One region of the Herbaspirillum camelliae genome, then DNA from elsewhere that is predicted to be linked to it. Evidence: predicted binding sites of a transcription regulator. Region 1 holds the regulator's gene; the other holds the start of a gene.
The links. The regulator sigma-54, encoded in region 1, starts transcription at its own class of promoters, with help from an activator protein. The targets are predictions, from matches to a motif close to TGGCANGNAANCTGCTTT.

Region 1 (7,522 bases):
GCGGAAGGACTTGATGTCTTCTTCCACCTGGTGCTTGAACTCGGTCTCGGAAATGAGCATGCCGGCGATGAAGGCGCCCAGCGCCAGCGACAGACCGGCCTTTTCGGTGATCCACGCCGCGCCCAGGGTGATGAGCAGCAGGTTGAGCATGAACAGTTCCTGCGAGCGGCGCTTGACCACGATGCGGAACCAGCCGCGCATGAGCTTGCTGCCGAAGAACAGCAGCAGCGCCAGCACCACCAGGGCCTTGGCTGCGGCCCAGCCCAGCGTGACCATGATGTTGCCGGACTCGTTGGCCAGCGCTGGCACCACGATCAACAGCGGCACCAGGGCCAGGTCCTGGAACAGCAGCACGCCCAGGATGCGGCGACCGTGCTCGGTCTCCAGCTCCAGCCGTTCGGTGAGCAGCTTGGAGACGATGGCCGTGGACGACATGGTCAGCGCGCCGCCCAGGGCAAAAGCGGCCTGCCAGCTGATATTGAAGAACTGCGGCAGGAAGGTCGCCGCGCCCCATCCCAGCACCATGGTGGCCGCAATCGTGGTGGCCACCTGCGCCACGCCCAGTCCGAAGACGATGTGGCGCATGGCCGAGAGCTTGGCCAGCGAAAACTCCAGGCCGATGGAGAACATCAGGAACACCACGCCGAACTCGCCCAGGGCGTGGGTGGTTTCATTGTCCTCGGCAAAGCCCAGGCCGTGCGGACCGATGACGATGCCCACCACCAGGTACCCCAGCATCGGCGGCAATTGCATCATGCGGAAGGCCACCACGCCGAGCACCGCGGCAGCCAGCAGGAATAAGGTCAGTTCCAGTCCGGAAAACATGTCTGGTTCAGTTTCTTGTAACGATGATAATTATTTTGACTGTTGCACGGCCGCCATCGCCCCCCCCCTTGCGGCTGCCGGCGGCACGCACCGGGATGAAGCGCTTTACTTCATCGCCAGTCCAGGTCGGAAGCATATTGCTTCATGCAACCATTGGGTAGCCGTCATTTTCGCAACGCCTTCCGGACGGCCTCGGCACGGTCGTCATCCACCGCTTCCAATGGCCGGCAATCCCCGGTGGCGCGCTGCTGCGCTGCGATGCGGCGGGGTGCCACGGACTCGCATGTCAGCATTTCCTTACATCTGGCCAGTTGTCTGGCAAGTTTTTTGCTTTGCTAATTCGTTTATACTTCGGTTATGAGTGTAACCGATGACAAAACCACGCCTGCATCTTTTTCGGCCGAGGCCGCCCGCCGCGCCATCGAACTGGCGCGCCAGACCCTGCAGATCGAAGCCGATGCCATCCTGGCCCTGAAGAACCGCCTTGGCGACGACGCCAGCGAACCGCTGGCCCAGGCCGTTCACCTGTTGCTGCAGTGCAATGGCCGCGCCGTTGTCTCGGGCATCGGCAAATCCGGCCATATCGCCCGCAAGATCGCCGCCACCCTGGCCTCGACCGGCACGCCCTCGCTGTTCATGCATCCGGCCGAGGCTGCCCATGGCGACCTGGGCATGGTCACGCCCAATGATGTGTTCATCGCCATCTCCAATTCCGGGGAAACGGGCGAACTCATGGCCATCATGCCCATCGTCAAGCGCATGGGCGCGGTGATCATCGCCATGACCGGCAACGACCATTCCAGCCTGGCGCGCATAGCCAACGTGCATCTGAACGTGGGCGTGGACAAGGAAGCCTGTACCCTCAACCTGGCTCCCACCGCCAGCACCACGGCCACGCTGGCCATGGGCGATGCGCTGGCGGTCTCGCTGTTGGATGCGCGCGGCTTCCTGGAAGAAGATTTTGCCCGCTCCCACCCGGGTGGCGCGCTGGGTCGCCGCCTGCTCACCCATGTGCGCGACGTCATGCGCAGCGGCGACGCCATTCCGGCGGTCAGCCCGGACGTCTCGCTGTCGCAGGCGCTCATGGAGATCACGCGCAAGGGCATGGCCATGACCGCCGTGGTGGATGCGGACTTCCGCCCCATCGGCGTGTTCACCGATGGTGACCTGCGCCGCCTGCTCGAACGCGGCCAGGACTTCAGCCAGTTCCGCATTGCCGAGATCATGCACGCCAATCCACGCACCGTGAACCAGGACCAGTTGGCCGTGGACGCAGTGCAGCTGATGGAAGAATTCCGCATCAACCAGTTGCTGGTCACCGATGCCCAGGGCGTGCTGACCGGCGCCCTGCATATCCATGACCTGACCCGCGCCAAGGTGATCTGATGACCGCGCCCTCCTTCGCCAGCACCCTGCCGGCAGCCGCCCTCGAGAAGGCCGCCGGTATCCACCTGATGATCTTCGACGTCGATGGCGTGCTCACTGACGGCGGTCTGTTCTATGGCGAAGAAGGCGAGGCCTTCAAGCGCTTCAACGCGCTCGATGGCCATGGCATCAAGATGATGCAGCAGTTCGGCACGGCCGCAGCCATCATCACCGCGCGCCAGTCGCCCTATGTGCTGCGGCGCGCGCGCGATCTGGGTATCGCCCATGTATTCCAGGGCGTGCATGACAAGCGCCAGGCCTTCGAACAGCTATTGCAGCACACCGGCCTCGACGCCAGTGTATGCGGCTATCTCGGCGACGACGTGATCGACCTGCCGGTGCTCACGCGGGTGGGCTTCAAGGCTTGCGTGGCCAATGGCCACCGCGAGGTCAAGCTGCGCAGTCACTACGTGACTCAGGCCAGCGGCGGCAATGGCGCCGTGCGCGAGATCTGCGACCTGGTGCTGGCCGCGCAGGGCAATTACGAGGCGGCGCTGGCGCCGTACCTGGCATGAGCGGGCGCAGCGGCGAACGTGCGGCCGACCGCATCCGCATCGGCGTGATCCTGGTGCTGCTCATCGGCGCTGCCCTGGGCAGCGTGTGGGTGTTGCAATCCATGCGCGCGGCGGGCGACCAGCAGGCCGCGCAACGTCCGCGCGGCAAGCCCGACTATTACCTGGAAAACTTCAGCTACGTGAAAATGGGGCCGAACGGCCTGCCGCGCTACGACATGTCGGGCGTGAAGATGGTGCACTACCCGACCGACGATTCCTTCGAGATCACCAAGCCGGTGGTCCACAATCTGGATCAGGGCAAGCCACCCATGGAGCTCTATTCCGATACCGCGCGCGTCACCGATGAGCAGACCCAGATCCATATGTACGGCAACGCCAACGCCATCCGCGCGCCCTACAAGGGGCGCGAACAGATGCGGGTGGTCTCGGACTACCTGCTGCTGTTGCCGGACGACGAGATCGTCAAGACCGACAAGCCGGTGGCCATGACCATGGGCACGACCCGCCTCAACGGGGTCGGCATGGTGGCCAACAATGCGACCCAGGTGGTGCAGCTGTTCGGCAATGTGCGCGGCTACTACGAACCGACCCCGAAGAAACGCTGATAACACCGATTCGCGCCCCCCGATATTCCGTCAGAACAATAACGCCAAGACCCGACCAGACAGGATTTTATGAAACGCTCATTCCTACTTCCGCTGCTGATGCTGGCTGCCCTCAGTGGCGTGGCGCGCGCCGAGAAGGCCGACACCACCAAGCCCACCAACATCGAAGCCGACCAGATGGTCTACGATGACGTGCGCCAGGTGAAGACCTTCACCGGCAACGTCGTCATGACCCGCGGCACCCTCATCATCAAGGCCGGCCGCGTGGTGCTCACCACCGACCAGTACGGTTATGAAAACGCCGTGCTCTACGCCGCCCCCGGATCGCTGGCGACCTTCCGCCAGAAGCGTGACGGCGGCCCCGACCTGTGGATCGAAGGCCAGGCCGAACGCATCGAATACTCGGAGCAGACCGAAGTCTCCAAGCTGTTCCAGCGCGCCCATATCCAGCGCATGGATGGCAAGCGCATCACCGACGAAGTCAATGGCGAATTCATCTCCTACGACAGTCGCGCCGAATTCTATTCGGTCAACAACACCGCCAGCGGCCAGAGCAAGCCGGGCGCGGGCCGCATCACCGCCGTGATCCAGCCGCGCAATGCGCCGCCGGCGCAGCCGGGCCAGCCCGCTCAGCCTGCCACCCCGCAGCCCACCCAGCCCGGAAAGGATCAGTAAGATGGCAGCAAGCTCGCTGGTCGTGCGCGGCCTGAAGAAAAGCTATGGCGCGCGCCAGGTGGTGCGCGACGTTTCCATGGAGGTGCGCAGCGGCGAAGTGGTCGGCCTGCTCGGTCCCAACGGCGCTGGCAAGACGACCTCGTTCTACATGATCGTCGGCCTGGTGCCTTCCGATGGTGGCGAAATCGATCTGGACGGAGAACCCATCTCGCGCCTGGCCATCCACAAGCGCGCCACGCTGGGCTTGTCCTACCTGCCGCAGGAAGCCTCGGTATTTCGCAAGCTGACCGTGGAGGACAATATCCGCGCCGTGCTGGAACTGCGCCAGGAAGACGGCAAGCCGCTCTCCCGCGACGAGATCGAAGGGCGCCTGAACAACCTGCTGCACGAATTGCAGATCGAGAAGCTGCGCGAGAGCCAGGCCCTGTCGTTGTCGGGCGGTGAACGCCGGCGCGTCGAGATCGCCCGCGCACTGGCCACCGATCCGCGCTTCGTGCTGCTGGATGAACCCTTTGCCGGTATCGACCCGATTGCCGTGATCGAGATCCAGCGCATCGTGCGCTTCCTCAAGGAACGCGGCATCGGCGTACTCATCACCGACCACAATGTGCGCGAGACCCTGGGCATCTGCGATCGCGCCTACATCATCAACCAGGGCACCGTGCTGGCCAGCGGCAACCCGGAAGAGATCATCGCCAACGAATCAGTGCGCCGCGTTTATCTGGGCGAGCACTTCCGCATGTAACCCAGGCACAGGCGCAACCGACCAGCACACCGGCATTGCAACCAGCGGGCCACGCCGCTTCCAGAAAGAAAGATGAAACAGTCGCTCCAGTTACGTACCTCGCAGCATCTCGCATTGACGCCGCAATTGCAGCAGTCGATCAGACTGCTGCAACTGTCGACGCTGGAATTGCACCAGGAGCTGGAGCAGATACTGAGCGACAATCCCCTGCTGGAACGCCTGGACGATGCGCTCGACAATTCGGTGCGCCTGCTGGCCGATGGCGCCGTCTCTTCCGCGCCCTCAAGCGGCGTGAGCGAGACCACCGGCAGTGAAGCCAGCAGCGAAGCCGCGCCCGCAGCGGCCGATGGCGAATCCAGTTTCGAGTACCAGGACACCGCCCCCGAGGGCGTGAGCGGCGACTCCGACTGGAGCTTCGACGATGTGGCCCGCAGCGGCAAGTCGCCCGATGACGAAGACGCCCGTCCCCAACTGGAAGCCCACGAGATCACGCTGCGCGAACATCTGCTGGAGCAGATCCGCGTCACCGCGCGCACGCAACGCGACCGCGCCCTACTGGAACTGCTCACCGATGCGCTGGACGACAGCGGCTATCTGGAAGAGCCGCTGGAAGACATCCTCGCGCGCCTGCCCGAAGAGCTGGGCGTGGACCTGGAAGAGCTCTCCATTTCACTGAAGCTGCTGCAAAGCCTGGATCCGGCAGGCGTAGGGGCGCGCAGCGCCGGCGAATGCCTGGCCCTGCAGATCCGCCGCCTGCCCAAGGTGCCCTTCGTCACGCGCCGGCTGGCGCTGAAGATCGTGGAAGATTACCTGCCGCTGTTTGCGCAACGCGACTTCAACAAGATCAAGAAGGCGCTCGATTGCGACGACGAAGACCTGCGTGAAGCGCAGGCCGTGATCCGCCAGTGCCGTCCGCACCCCGGCGCGGAATTCGCCCGCGATGCCTCGGACTATGTCGTGCCGGACGTGATTGTCAAACAGACAAAGAATGGCTGGCAGGTCATGCTCAACCATGAAGTCATGCCCAAGCTGCGCGTCAACGCCATGTATGCCAGCGCGCTCAAGCAGGCCAAGGGCGAGGGATCGCTGTCTTCGCAGTTGCAGGAAGCCAAGTGGCTCATCAAGAACATGCGGCAACGTTTCGATACAATTTTGCGCGTCGCGCAGGCTATTGTGGAACGTCAAAGAAACTTCTTTTCACATGGGGCAGTCGCCATGCGCCCCCTTGTGCTACGTGAAATTGCTGATACACTGGGTCTACACGAGAGCACTATCTCTCGCGTGACAACTCAGAAATACATGCTCACACCGCATGGCATGTTTGAGTTGAAGTACTTCTTCGGTAGCCACGTCGCGACTGAAACCGGAGGCGAAGCTTCCTCCACCGCGATACGGGCGCTGATCAAACAGTTGATAGGAGCCGAAAACCCGCAGACCCCATTATCCGATAGCAAGATTGCGGATATGCTGGCAGAACAAGGCATGGTGGTCGCGCGACGCACAGTCGCCAAATACCGCGAAGTGTTGAAGATTCCGCCAGTCAATCTCCGCAAGTCCCTCTGAGTTTTTCCTCAGTTTTTCTGTAGTACCGTTGCTGTGTTCCGGCAAGCATCCCGCTGATGCCCATGCCATCGGACACGAAGACCGTGCCCGTGGTACAGCTGCAGCAAGGATGAATTGCACGAACCTCCAGTGACTTCACGATAGGAGTCTTGTATGAATCTGACCATCAGTGGACACCACCTCGAACTGACCCCCGCCATCCGGGAATACGTGCAAAGCAAGCTGGCCCGTATCAAGCGCCATTTCGACAACGTGATCGACGTCAGCGTGATCCTGAGCGTAGATAAACTCACAGAAAAGGAAAAGCGCCAAAAAGCGGAAATCAACGTCCACATCAAGGGGAAGGATCTACATGCGGAAAGCATTGCGCACGACCTCTATGCAGCCATCGATGCGCTGATCGACAAGCTCGATCGCCAGGTCATCAAGCACAAGGACAAGTTGCAGGAACATCACTCCATGGCCAAGCGCCTGCCTGAAGAAGCCCCGGACGACGCGGTCGCCGGCGCGGCATGATGCCCTGATCTTCAACCTTTCATGAGCAAAGGGCGCGCAAGCGCCCTTTTTCATTTCTTCGCACCGGCGGTCATTTCCCGGCAGAAAATCCGCATAGGATATAAATAATTTCCCTCATCCATGGGACCGGCTTGAAGAAGCAGATGGCGGCCTTATCTTTTCCACAGCCCTTCGGATCAGGAAAATGATTTGATATAAAGCATTTCCCGAAAACAATATTTCCGCAAACGCAAGACAAGTCGCCCGTCCGACTCCAACGCGCGCGACGGCTTTTCCCTATAATGTCGGCAATCCCATTTTTAAAGGCATAGCCATGAGCGACGTCCAATCCTGGATCAAAGAAACCGTGACCCAAAACCCTGTCGTGCTGTTCATGAAGGGCACTGCGCAATTCCCGCAATGCGGCTTTTCGGGCAAGGCCATCCAGCTGCTCAAGGCCAGCGGCGCCGAGAACATCGTCACCGTGAACGTGCTGGAAAGCCCGGACGTGCGCCAGGGCATCAAGGAGTACTCGAACTGGCCCACCATTCCCCAGCTGTACATCAAGGGTGAATTCGTCGGCGGCTCCGACATCATGAGCGAGATGTACGCCTCGGGCGAACTGCAGACCCTGATCAAGGGCTGATCTTTTTCGCGCCTGAAGCTCCCGTGAG
Region 2 (7,522 bases), 950 kb from region 1:
CTGGCGCCATTCGCAGGCGCGAAGCTCCCCCTCGCGCGGCCGCATATGCAATCACGGACGGACGTAGCTCACCCCTCCAAGGGGCAATTCATTCCTTTGAGTTTTAATCGTGGAGATTGCTATAAAGAAATATTCTCCGCAATCGGAGTGCATTTCTTTCGCCAGCTTCAATCGATGGAGTTTCTAAATCGCAATATAAATTGTTTATTATGCAATTATGGAGGGTCGAGGTGTGGATAGTAAGCCACACATGCTGAGCGGCAATATTTCAAAGGAGGTGAACTGATTAGAAGTTAACTCGCATTTTAAATGAGGCCTTATGACATGAAGGTGAATCGAGTGTAGGCATAGAACCTATCGAGTGCAAGAGTTATTGTTGGGCGACGCCTACTGGGGAAATGTGTCTGAATGCACAAAATCCGAGCAATAGGGACGAGCTGATTTTCGCCAGCAGCGAATGTAGATATCATAATAATAGTAACTGATTTACGCCATTGGTATAACGTTAAACTCGCATTTGTCAAGCAACTCGCAAATTCTCGAACGGTCTTATCGGCACTTCCGGCGCGCTTGTAATTTTGTTTCCTAATCACAACAAATTCGAATTTGCGATTTTCGAGCCATTTAACGTTCTACTTTTAGGGCTGGAAAGTTAATGGCGCGATGTGGATAACTCTATGGATAACTTAGGCCAGTGGGGTGTTGCATCTTGTCTACACAAGAAGGGGAATGACGCGGCCTAGAGCAGGCGCGGGATAGCGAGAAGTTCGAATTTTGAGTCTTACTCTGATTTTTCGTGAGGCTAACTTTGGTGATGTCCAATAACGTCGCACCATCTCGGGCGAACAACGGCACTGCCCGCTGGCTTGGCCATGGTAGCCGCAGGGGCAGGGATTCATCGCCGCCAGCAGCTGGAAGCGCGCCGGGAAATCGGCCTGGCGGGCTGCCCGCGAGATGGTGATCTGTCCGGATTCCATGGGCTGGCGCAGCACCTCCAGCACGCTGCGCCGGTATTCGGCGATTTCATCGAGGAACAGCACCCCATGATGGGCCAGCGAGATCTCGCCTGGCCGGGGTGGGCTGCCGCCGCCCACCAGTGCGACCGCCGAGGCGGTGTGGTGGGGCGCGCGGAAGGGGCGTTGGCGCCAGCGCGCGGGGTCGAAGCCGCCGGTGAGGGAGCGCACCGCCGCCGATTCCAGCGCCTCCGCCTCGGTCATCGGCGGCAGGATGCCCGGAAAGCGCGTGGCCAGCATCGACTTGCCCGCTCCGGGTGGACCCACCAGCAGCATGCTGTGCCGTCCTGCCGCCGCCACTTCCATGGCGCGGCGCGCCAGCAATTGCCCCTTGATCTCGCTGAAATCGGGATACACCGGTGCGATGGCGTCCTGCTGCGGCCTGTGCCGCGCCAGGCGGGTGCTCTCGTCGCGGCCGGAGAAGTGGGCGCAGACCTCCAGCAGGGAACGGGCCGGGACGATCTCGGCTTGCGTCACCAGCGCGGCCTCGTCGGCATTGGCAGCGGGCAGGATGAAGGCGCGCCGCCGTTCGTCGGCGCTGGCGCCGTGCTGCATGGCGCAGGTCATCGCCAGGGCGCCGCGGATGGGCAACAGCTGGCCGGACAGTGATAGCTCGCCGGCATACTCATAGTCGTCCAGCCGGTCGCCGGGGATTTGCTGGGAAGCCGCCAGGATGCCCAGCGCGATGGCCAGGTCGAAGCGGCCGGATTCCTTGGGGAGGTCGGCAGGCGCGAGGTTGACGGTGATGCGCCGCGCCGGGAATTCAAAGCGGGCGTTCTGCAATGCCGCCCGGACGCGGTCACGGGCTTCCTTCACCTCGGCCTCGGGCAGGCCGACGATGGCGAAGGAGGGCAGGCCATTGGCCAGATGCACCTCCACCGTGACCGGTGGGGCGTTCATGCCGGCCAGGGCGCGGCTGCGCAGGACCGCCAGGCTCATCGCGATGGGCCTGGCTGCCTGTTACCTATATAGAGAAGAGAGTGTGATCGAAGTGAAAGTAGGTGCGCCAGGATCATGGAGTCTGTTTTTGCTGGGCTTCCAGCTCGGCCACACGGGCCTCCAGGGCTTCCAGGCGGGCGCGGGTCTTGGCCAGCACCTGGGCCTGGATGTCGAATTCCTCGCGCGTGACCAGGTCGAGCTTGGCAAAGCCCTGGCTGAGCATGGCCTTGACGTTCTTTTCGATGTCCTTGGCCGGGGAGTTTTCGATTGCCTTGTTGATCTTGGATTGCAGGTCTTCAAAAAACGGGGGCTTGTCCATGTCGGATCTCCTTGGCAGATAAGCTATAGCTGGAATGCAAGTTTAGCGGTTTCCTGCCCATCCTCAAACCGCCTTGCCTGGGTAAGACCGCTTTTTTACCGCCAAGTGCGCGCTGTGAAGTTTTTTCCTTCAGGAAATGCGCCGTCTTGGTGATCCGGAACGCCCCTGCTGGCCGCGCACCAAAATGTGATTGCCGGAATGGAAGCAGGGTTATCAAAAAACAAGCAATATCGCACCAATCACGTGCATTTTCCCTTGGTCTGCACTATTTTGAACTGAAGTTAGAAAAAAAACGTGACCAATCTCCGGTTTCACCTAAAAACACAAGCCTGCCTTGCCGAAAGAACATGGCACGGCTCCTGCTACAGGGTTTGAGCAAACACAAAAAAACGACTTTTATTGTTCAAACACAAACCAGAGGGAAAGTCATGAAGAAACTGATTCTTGCAACAGCCATCGCCGCATCCTTCGTTTCTACCGTGGCCCGTGCAGAAGACGCCAAACCAGATAATGAGTTCAGCTTCAACGCCGCTGTCGTGAGCGACTACCGCTACCGCGGCCTGACCCAGACCCGCTTCGACCCGGCCCTGCAAGTCGGTGCTGACTACACCCACAATCCCACCGGCCTGTACGCCGGCACCTGGCTGACCAACATCAAGTGGATCAAGGATGCTGGCGCCGTGGCCAGCCCGCCGGTCAACACCAAGGGCGACATCGAATGGGACATCTATGGCGGCAAGCGCGGCGACATCGGCGGCGGCTTCACCTATGACGTCGGCGGCCTGTACTACTATTACCCGGGCAACACCCTGGCCGACAGCGGCGCCAAGAACGCCAACACCTTCGAACTGTACGGCCAGGTCGGCTACGGTCCGGGCTACTTCAAGTATTCGCAATCGCTGACCAACCTGTTTGGCGCGGCCAACAGCAAGTACAGCCAGTACTTCGACCTGGGCGCCAACATCGAGACCTACTACGGCGTCATCCTGGGCCTGCACGTGGGTCACCAGAACGTGCGCGGCAACCCCAACCAGTTCAGCTACACCGACTGGAAGGTCGGCGTGTCCAAGACCTTCGACGATCTGGCCGGCATCACCCTGGGCCTGGCCTATGTCGGCACCGACCTCAAGGATGGCGTGACCACCACTCCGGCTTCGGATGGCCTGAAGAACGTCGGCAAGAACGGCTTCGTTTTCTCCCTCAGCAAAACTTTCTAACAAGAGGTTCGTATGAAACTGATCACAGCGATCATCAAACCGTTCAAGCTGGACGAGGTGCGTGAAGCCCTCTCCGCGATCGGGGTGCAAGGCATCACCGTGACCGAAGTCAAGGGCTTCGGTCGTCAGAAGGGCCATACCGAGCTGTACCGCGGCGCGGAATACGTGGTCGATTTCCTGCCCAAGACCAAGATCGAGGCGGCGGTGGACGACGCCATCGTCGAACGCGCACTCGAAGCCATCGAGACCGCTGCCCGCACCGGCAAGATCGGCGACGGCAAGATCTTCGTCCAGGACCTGCTGGACGTGATCCGTATCCGCACCGGCGAGACCGGCAAAGACGCTCTGTAAAAAAAGGGGAACTCTAATGAGCATGAAGAAAATGTTTTCCGGCGCGCTCGCCATTGGCGCGCTGCTGTTTGCAGTCAGTTTTACTGCTCCGGCCCAGGCGCAGGATGCGCCCAAGCCTGAAGCCGCAGCCGCTGCTGCAGCGGCCCCGGCTGCGGCTCCCGCTGCACCCAAGGCGGAAGCTGCCGCTCCTGCAGCTGCTGCCCCGGCCGCTCCGGCTGCTGCTGCCGCTCCGGCACCGGTCCCCAACAAGGGCGATACCGCCTGGATGCTGGTCTGCACCGCCTTCGTCATCCTCATGACCCTGCCGGGCCTGGGCCTGTTCTACGGCGGCCTGGTGCGCAGCAAGAACATGCTGTCGGTGCTGATGCAGTGCTTCATGATCTTCTCGCTGATCTACATCCTGTGGTTCGTCTACGGCTACAGCATCGCGTTCACCGAGGGCAATGCCTTCTTCGGTGGCTTCGATCGCCTGTTCCTGCATGGTCTGACGGGTGACTCCAACACCGGCACCTTCAGCAAGGGCGTGGTCATTCCGGAGCTGGTCTTCGTGGCCTTCCAGGGTGCGTTCGCGGCCATCACCGTGGCGCTGATCATTGGCGCCTTCGCCGAACGCGTGAAGTTCTCGGCCGTGATCCTGTTCTCCATCCTGTGGTTCACCTTCTCCTACCTGCCGATGGCCCACATGGTCTGGTTCTGGCCGGGTCCGGACGCCTTCACCGACGCTGCTGCCGGTGAAAAGGCCACTGCCATCTCGGGCTGGCTGTTCCAGAAGGGCGCGCTGGACTACGCAGGCGGCACGGTGGTGCACATCAACGCCGCTATCGCCGGCCTGGTCGGTTCCTATGTGATCGGCAAGCGTATCGGTTTCGGCAAGGAAGCCTTCAAGCCCCATAGCCTGACCCTGACCATGGTCGGCGCCTCGCTGCTGTGGTTCGGCTGGTTCGGCTTCAACGCCGGCTCGGGTCTGGAAGCCAACGGCACTGCTGCCCTGGCCTTCGTCAACACCATCCTGGCCACGGCGGCTGCTGTGCTGTCCTGGAGCTTCGGCGAATGGATCGGCAAGGGCAAGCCCTCGATGCTGGGTGCAGCTTCCGGCGCGGTGGCAGGTCTGGTGGCGATCACCCCGGCGGCTGGTTTCGTGGGCGTCATCGGCGCCGTGGTCATGGGCCTGATCGCTGGCCTGCTGTGCCTGTGGGGCGTGAGCGGCCTCAAGAAGATCCTGGGTTCCGACGATGCGCTGGACGTGTTCGGCGTGCACGGCGTGGGCGGCATCCTGGGCGCCATCCTGACTGGCGTGTTCGCAGCCCCCAGCCTGGGCGGCACCGGCATCTACGACTACGTGACCAACGCTGTTGCGCCTGACTACTCCATCGGCGGCCAGGTCTGGATCCAGTTCCAGGGCGTGCTGACCACCGTGGTCCTGTCGGGTGTGGTCTCCTTCATCGCCTACAAGATCGTTGACGTCGTCGTCGGCCTGCGTGTGACCGAGGAAGAAGAACGCGAAGGCCTGGATATCTCCAGCCACGGCGAATCGGCTTACCACTAAGCCTCTGCCGTACTGATCGACTGAGTCTGCAGTATTCCTTCGGGGCCGGCAACGGCCTCTTTCAAAGGCGCCTTCGGGCGCCTTTTTTCATTGCCTTGATGCAAGCCGCTTTTCTGTGGCATTCGCGCGTCGGCCCCGGATAATTCCCGACTATTTGAGTCGGACTCTTTAAAATCCTCCCATCATCGCCATCTGAACACTCCCAGCGACGCTTTCGCAGCGTGCGTCGTCGGGCCCGGGCTTTGCCGGAATGGCAACAGTGGCTCGTGTCGCGTCGCAACACGATGTCAGGAATCCGCTAAAATCGTTCCTCGCTGCCGGCATTTACATATCGTTAAGGTCTCTTATGGTCCCGCATCTCGTCACCGCTCTGAATGGTCCTCTGCTGGAGCTGGAGAAGAAAATCCTGGGCGCCACGCCGGCCATCGAACGCTGGTTCCGCATGGAGTGGCAGGAACACACGCCGCCCTTCTATTGCTCGGTCGACCTGCGCAACGCCGGCTTCAAGCTGGCGCCGGTCGATACCAACCTGTTCCCGGGCGGTTTCAACAACCTCTCTCCCGAGATGCTGCCGCTGGCGGTGCAGGCGGCCATGGCCGCCATCGAGAAATACTGTCCCGATGCCCGCAACCTGCTGCTGATCCCGGAAAACCACACCGGCAACACCTTCTACCTGCAAAACATCGCCCGGCTGATGCAGATCTTCCGCCAGACCGGGCTGAACGTGCGCCTGGGTACCCTGGCGCCGGGCGTGAACAAGCCCAAGCCGATCGAATTGCCCGACGGCACCACCATCACCCTGGAGCCGCTGGAACGCTCGGCCAATGGCCGCCGCCTGGGGCTGAAGAATTTCGATCCCTGTACGGTGCTGCTCAACAATGACCTGTCCATCGGCATTCCATCGGTGCTGGAAGGCCTGCATGAGCAGAGCGTGCTGCCGCCGCTGCACGCCGGCTGGGCGATGCGTCGCAAGAGCAACCATTTCGCCGCCTATGATGAGGTGGTCAAGAAGTTTGCCAAGATGGTCGAGGTCGATCCCTGGATGCTCAATCCCCTCTTCGCCAAGGTCGGCGATATCGACTTCCAGGAAAGCACCGGCACCGATGCGCTGGCCGACAGCGTGTCTTCGCTGTTGTCCAAGATCCGCAAGAAGTACAAGGAATATGGCATCAAGGAGCAGCCCTTCGTCTTCGTCAAGGCCAACGCCGGCACCTATGGCATGGGCATCATGACGGTCAAGGACGCCAGCGAGATCAAGGACCTCAACCGCAAGCAGCGCACCGGCATGCTGGCGGCCGGCAAGGAAGGGCTGGAGGTGTCGGAGGTGATCGTGCAGGAAGGCGTGCATTCCTTCGAGCGCATCAACCAGGCCGTGGCCGAGCCGGTGGTCTACATGATCGACCGCTATGTAGTGGGCGGCTTCTATCGCGTCCATGCCGACCGTGACGTCAACGAGAACCTCAACGCACCCGGCGCGCATTTCGTACCACTGGCCTTCGCCCAGCAGCACGCCCTGCCGGACATGCATGCCAAGCCGGGCACGGCAGCGCCCAACCGTTTCTACATGTATGGCGTAGTGGCGCGATTGGCGCTGCTGGCGGCGTCGGTGGAAATGGAAAAGACCGATCCCAACCCGGAAGTTTATTAATATCGGGCCTTCGCCAGGCTCAACAGGACCCTAGCCTCATGAAAATCGCTTTCCTCGCCGATCCACTGGATACGTTCAAGACGTACAAGGATTCCACCTTCGCCATGATGCGCGAAGCCGCGCGCCGTGGCCACGTCCTCTACGCCTTCGAACAGGCCGACCTGGTGCTGGAAAGCGGGCTGGTGACGGCCAACGTCCGCAAGGTCACGCTCACGGGCGAGGCCGATGACTGGTATCGGGCCGACAAGCCGGCGTCCTCTTTCCTGTCTGAATTCGATGCGGTCATCGTGCGCAAGGATCCGCCCTTCGACATGGAGTACATCTACACGACCTACCTGCTGGAGCTGGCCGAGAAGCAGGGGGCGCGGGTGTTCAACAAGCCGGCGGCGATCCGCAGCCACAACGAGAAGCTGGCCATCGCCCAGTTCCCGCAATACACCGCGCCGACCCTGGTCACGCGCGACGCCAAGCGCCTGCGCGCCTTCCACG

Region 2: BGK68_RS04910 (TorF family putative porin) is a predicted target of sigma-54. The motif match lies at 2,620-2,637, and genes of this name have one in related genera.

Annotation. Positions count from the first base shown of each region.
Region 1 covers NZ_KV880769.1:111,891-119,412, forward strand. The annotation lists gene BGK68_RS00465 (cation:proton antiporter domain-containing protein) at 1-825, opposite strand, end outside; gene BGK68_RS00470 (KpsF/GutQ family sugar-phosphate isomerase) at 1,183-2,211, shown strand; gene BGK68_RS00475 (KdsC family phosphatase) at 2,211-2,765, shown strand; gene lptC (LPS export ABC transporter periplasmic protein LptC) at 2,762-3,370, shown strand; gene lptA (lipopolysaccharide transport periplasmic protein LptA) at 3,440-4,045, shown strand; gene lptB (LPS export ABC transporter ATP-binding protein) at 4,047-4,790, shown strand; gene BGK68_RS00495 (RNA polymerase factor sigma-54) at 4,863-6,353, shown strand; gene hpf (ribosome hibernation-promoting factor, HPF/YfiA family) at 6,507-6,869, shown strand; gene grxD (Grx4 family monothiol glutaredoxin) at 7,183-7,494, shown strand; gene BGK68_RS00510 (UbiX family flavin prenyltransferase) at 7,518-7,522, shown strand, end outside.
Region 2 covers NZ_KV880769.1:1,060,625-1,068,146, reverse strand. The annotation lists partial or broken gene BGK68_RS04920 (YifB family Mg chelatase-like AAA ATPase) at 822-1,952, opposite strand; gene BGK68_RS04915 (accessory factor UbiK family protein) at 2,026-2,271, opposite strand; gene BGK68_RS04910 (TorF family putative porin) at 2,700-3,488, shown strand; gene BGK68_RS04905 (P-II family nitrogen regulator) at 3,501-3,839, shown strand; gene amt (ammonium transporter) at 3,856-5,385, shown strand; gene gshA (glutamate--cysteine ligase) at 5,732-7,033, shown strand; gene gshB (glutathione synthase) at 7,072-7,522, shown strand, end outside.